2 regions of the Plantactinospora sp. CA-294935 genome follow, and region 2 is predicted to be linked to the other one. Evidence: riboswitches for the same ligand, from Rfam matches in the RefSeq annotation. Region 2 holds a riboswitch; the other holds the start of a gene.
What was found. A riboswitch is a leader RNA that binds a small molecule or an ion and turns the genes downstream of it on or off. The one in region 2 is predicted to bind cyclic di-AMP.
Positions count from the first base shown of each region.

Region 1: it holds a riboswitch for cyclic di-AMP, as region 2 does, so the genes downstream of both, ACQEVC_RS12300 (coiled-coil domain-containing protein) here and ACQEVC_RS16840 (coiled-coil domain-containing protein) in region 2, are expected to answer to the same signal.

Region 1 is NZ_JBNJMU010000001.1:2,743,480-2,745,664, forward strand. Features, by position in the region: gene ACQEVC_RS12300 (coiled-coil domain-containing protein) at 1-957, opposite strand, end outside; cyclic di-AMP (ydaO/yuaA leader) riboswitch at 961-1,092, opposite strand; gene ACQEVC_RS12305 (hypothetical protein) at 1,233-1,436, opposite strand; gene ACQEVC_RS12310 (dienelactone hydrolase family protein) at 1,650-2,185, shown strand, end outside.
Region 2 is NZ_JBNJMU010000001.1:3,749,597-3,751,781, forward strand. Features, by position in the region: gene ACQEVC_RS16835 (SDR family oxidoreductase) at 1-955, shown strand, start outside; cyclic di-AMP (ydaO/yuaA leader) riboswitch at 1,209-1,342, shown strand; gene ACQEVC_RS16840 (coiled-coil domain-containing protein) at 1,346-2,185, shown strand, end outside.

The DNA of each region.
Region 1 (2,185 bases), 1.0 Mb from region 2:
CCACCCGGTCGTCGGCAACCAGATCTGCCGGTACCAGATCACGTACAGCACGCCGATCCGGTCGGCGTTGCGGACGAAGAACGCGGCGAGGTTGTTGCCGTAGGTCCGGTTGGCGCCCGTGGCGGCACCCCGGAAGCCGCCCGCCTCGGCGGAGAAGTCGCAGGCCCGCCCCTTCGGGTGCTCGTAGGGGCCGCCGGAGCGGTAGCACCCGGTGAACCGGGTGAAGCCGGCCCGGCGCGCCTCGTTGAAGGCGTGCAGGGTGCGCGGCGTGACGCAGCCCGTGGTGGTCGGGTCGGGCCGGCTGCACGACTGCGGCGGCCAGGAGCCGTCGGCAGCGCGTGGCGCGGGCCGGGCCACCGGTGACCTGGCGTTGACGAAGCCTCCGGTGGATGCGCCGCCGACCTGGGCCAGCGCCCGCTCGGCGGCCTGCTTCTGCCGCAGCATGATGGCGAGCTGCCGGCGCTCCTCGATCACCTCGGCGTCCAGCGCCTGTTTCGCCCGGGTGGCCCGCTCCCGGGCCTGCCCCAGCGCGCGTAGCGCGTCGTTGTCCCGCAGGGCCACCACCTCCAGGCCGCGGGCGCGCTCCAGGAGTTCCTCCGCCGAGCCGCTGTGCAGCAGTACCAGCACCGGGCCGATCCGGCCGGTCTGGTACGCCGTCCGGGCCACCTGCTCCACCCGGGGGCGCAGCTCGGCGATCCGTCCCTCCACCCGGCGTAGCTCGGCGGCGATCTTCGCCTGCCGAGCCTGGGTGTTAACCAGCGCGTTCTTGGCCTGTAGGTAACCTCGGCCGGTCGATTCGAGTACGTCGCGCAGGAGCGGCGTGTCGCCTTCGTCGCCGAGAACGGCGGGGCTGTTCGCCTCCGCCACGCCGGGCCGGAGCGCTGCGCCGGCGAGCGCGCCGAACGTGGCGAGCAGGGCCAGGGCCAGCGGTAACCGCCGACGTGTGGATCCCGTCATGCATGTCCCTCCGTCGCCCGCCTACCGAGTTAGCTGACGGGTTCGGGACGGAACAAGCCCCTACCGCGGTTGCGGACTCACCCCACCTACCTGGGTCCCCGGCTCACCTCGTTGGTGATTCGGCGGCGGTCACGCCGGCGCGGAGGGGTGCGCCACCGGGCGAAACCGGGGTCAGCCTACCGGACCAACCGGGCCGACCTCGGGAATTCCGGGATGATCCGCCGTGGAAAATTCACCCGGCTACCGATCATGAGTCGCGCCGGTACGACCTCGACCTAGCGGTCGCGCGGATCCTCCGAGTACCGCTCGCCGCTGGACGGCATGCCCACGGCGTCACGCGGCGGCGTGCGGCGCGGATCGTCGAGCGACCTCGCCTTGGCCGCCTCGTCCGCCCATTCGCTCCGGTCGGGATTCTGCTGCCCCGGCTCGTCGGTGCGGGCCGGGCCGGACTTCGCCTTGCCGGATTTCTGGCGGGCCATAACGTCCCTCACGTTCGTCTGCCGGTCGGCACGTCGGCCGTCCCGGTGCCTGGTCGGACGTTCCGGCCTTCCCCGACTGCGCACCGGCAAACCCGGGCGCCGGTCGGCTGGCGGCGTGTGGTTGAGCCCGGCGCCGCCGGGTAAGACCGACAGGACGGCGGTCGGCGTCACACCCGCGACTCTCCGCCGGGAAGAGGCATGGGAGGCAGTCGAATGGACACCCGGACCACCGAGACCACGATTCCGGCCGGAGACGTACGACTGACCGGCGACCTGGTCGTCCCCGCCGACGCACGCGGGATCGTCCTGTTCGCACACGGCAGCGGCAGTTCCCGGCACAGCCCGCGCAACCGGATGGTGGCCGAGGCGCTGAACCGCCATGCCCTGGCCACCGTGCTGGTCGACCTGCTGACCCGGGACGAGGAGGCGCTCGACGACCGGACCGGGGAGTTGCGCTTCGACATCGGCCTGCTCACCGGCCGGCTCGTCGGCATCGTCGACTGGCTGGCGACCGGCGAACCGGCTGGGCGGCTCCCGATCGGACTCTTCGGGGCCAGCACCGGCGCCGCCGCCGCGCTCTCGGCCGCCGCGCAGCGCCCCGACCGGGTGTACGCGGTCGTCTCCCGCGGCGGTCGCCCGGACCTGGCCGGCGCCGACCTGCCCCGGGTACGCGCCGGGACGCTGCTGCTGGTCGGCGGGCTCGACGACGAGGTGCTGCGACTCAACAACCAGGCGCTGGCCGAGCTCGA
Region 2 (2,185 bases):
GCTGCTGGCCCGCCGGGGGATGCGGCTGGCCCTGCTGGCCCGGGGTGGGAGCGGCCTGCGGGGCGCGGCCGAGGACGTCCGTGCGGCCGGGGGTGTGGCGCTGCCGATCGAGACCGACGTGGCCGACCACCGCCAGGTCGAAGCGGCGGCGGACCGGGCGACCAGCGAACTCGGGCCGATCGACCTGTGGGTCAACAACGCGATGGCCTCGGTGTTCGCGCCCTTCACGGAGATCGGGCCGGAGGAGTTCCGGCGGGTGACCGAGGTCTGCTACCTCGGGTACGTCCACGGCACCCGGGCCGCGCTCGACCGGATGCTGCCGCGCGGGACCGGCACGATCGTGCAGGTCGGGTCGGCACTGGCCTACCGGTCGATCCCGCTGCAGTCCGCGTACTGCGGCGCGAAGCACGCCATCGTCGGGTTCACCGAGTCGCTGCGCTGTGAACTCCTGCACGACCGGAGCCCGGTCCGGCTCACCATGGTGCACCTGCCGGCGCTGAACACCCCGCAGTTCGACTGGGTGCTGTCCCGGCTGCGCAACCGGGCCCGACCGGTGCCACCGATCTACCAGCCCGAACTGGCGGCCCGGGCCATCGTGTACGCGGCCGACCGGCCGGGCCGGCGGGAGTACTGGGTCGGCGCCTCGACGGTCGGCACCATCCTCGGCAACCGGTGCCTGCCCGGGCTGCTCGACCGGTACCTGGCCCGGACCGGGTACTCCGGCCAGCAGACGGAGCAGCCGGCCGACCGGAGTCGACCGGCCAACCTCTGGCACCCGGTCGACGACGGCACCGGGGCGGACCCGGGCGCGCACGGCGCGTTCGGCACGCCGTACCGGACACGGAGTCCGCAACTCTGGCTGTCCCAGCACCGCGGCGTGGTGACAGCGGGTCTCCTCTCGGCCGGTACGGTGGCCGGTGTGCTGTTCGGCACAACACCCTGGCGCAGGCGGTGACCGGAGAATCACCGAACGACCATCCTGGACACGTTTCCGCACGTCGGAGGGGTGGGAACGCGCATGGTAAATAGCCGACAGCAGCTAGTCGATAATGGCGGGCAAAGCACGTCCTTCGATGCCTCCGACACGCGGTGATTACTGATAGTCGTTGCCTGGCAACGCCTTTAGCCGCGAACGGGTCTTGCCATTCCGGAAGTGAAACCGGGTATGCTGTCTGCCGTTCATAGCCGCCGGATACCGCGTGGTCCGGCGCTGATCGCCGCCTAATCGCCACACGGCGAGCCGGGGACCCACGCACCCCTGGGGTGAATCCGCGAGAGCGGTAGGGACCACTTCCATCCCGAACCCGTCAGCTAACCCGGTCGGCGGCCGACGGAAGGGATACATGTGAGGGCACCCCTACGCCGAAGGCTGGCGACTGCCCTGGCACTGCTCACCGCCGCAGCTCTGGTCGTGGTCCCGTCGGAGGCGTCGGCGGCGCCCGCGCCGAAACCGGCCCCTCAGGAAGAGGCCGACTCGCCGGTGCTCGGAGACGTGCTCGCCAGTGCCGGCAAGCGGCTCGCCGAGGCGAAGGCCGAACGAACCAAGTCCCAGCGGCGGCAGCAGCAGCTCGGCAACCAGTTGAAGCAGGCGGAGGCCCGGCTGGCGGCACTCACTCCGGAGGCGAGCGAGATCGCGGCCGAGTCCTACCGCAGCGGCAAGCTCAGCGCCATCGCGATGCTGCTGAGCAACAACTCTGCCGACTCCTCGTCCAGCGCGTTCATGGAGCGGGCTTCGGCGCTCAACGAGCTGAACCTGTTCAACAACAGCAAGCTCCGGGCGCTCAACGAGGCGCGGGACGCGGTCGGCACGGCCAAGAAGGCGATCGACGAGGAGGTCGCCAAGCAGGCCGCGCAAGAGAAAATCATCAAGAAGCAGCAGTCGGACGCGAAGAAGGCGCTCGCCCTGGTGGGCGGCAACTCGCGCCCCGACAAGGGCCTGGTGGCGGCCACATCGCCGGTCGCCCGTCCCGGGCCGGGGATGGCGGACGGCTTCCCGGGGTTGCCCTGCAACCGGGACGACCCGACCACCGGCGGCTGCATCACCGCCCGGACACTCCACATGTACAACGAGGTGCGCCGGGCGGGCTTCAAGAGGTTCGTCGGCTGCTTCCGGCCCGGTGGGCCGTTCGAGCATCCGAAGGGCCGCGCCTGTGACTGGTCGCTGCGCAACTCGGGGTTCAGCCGG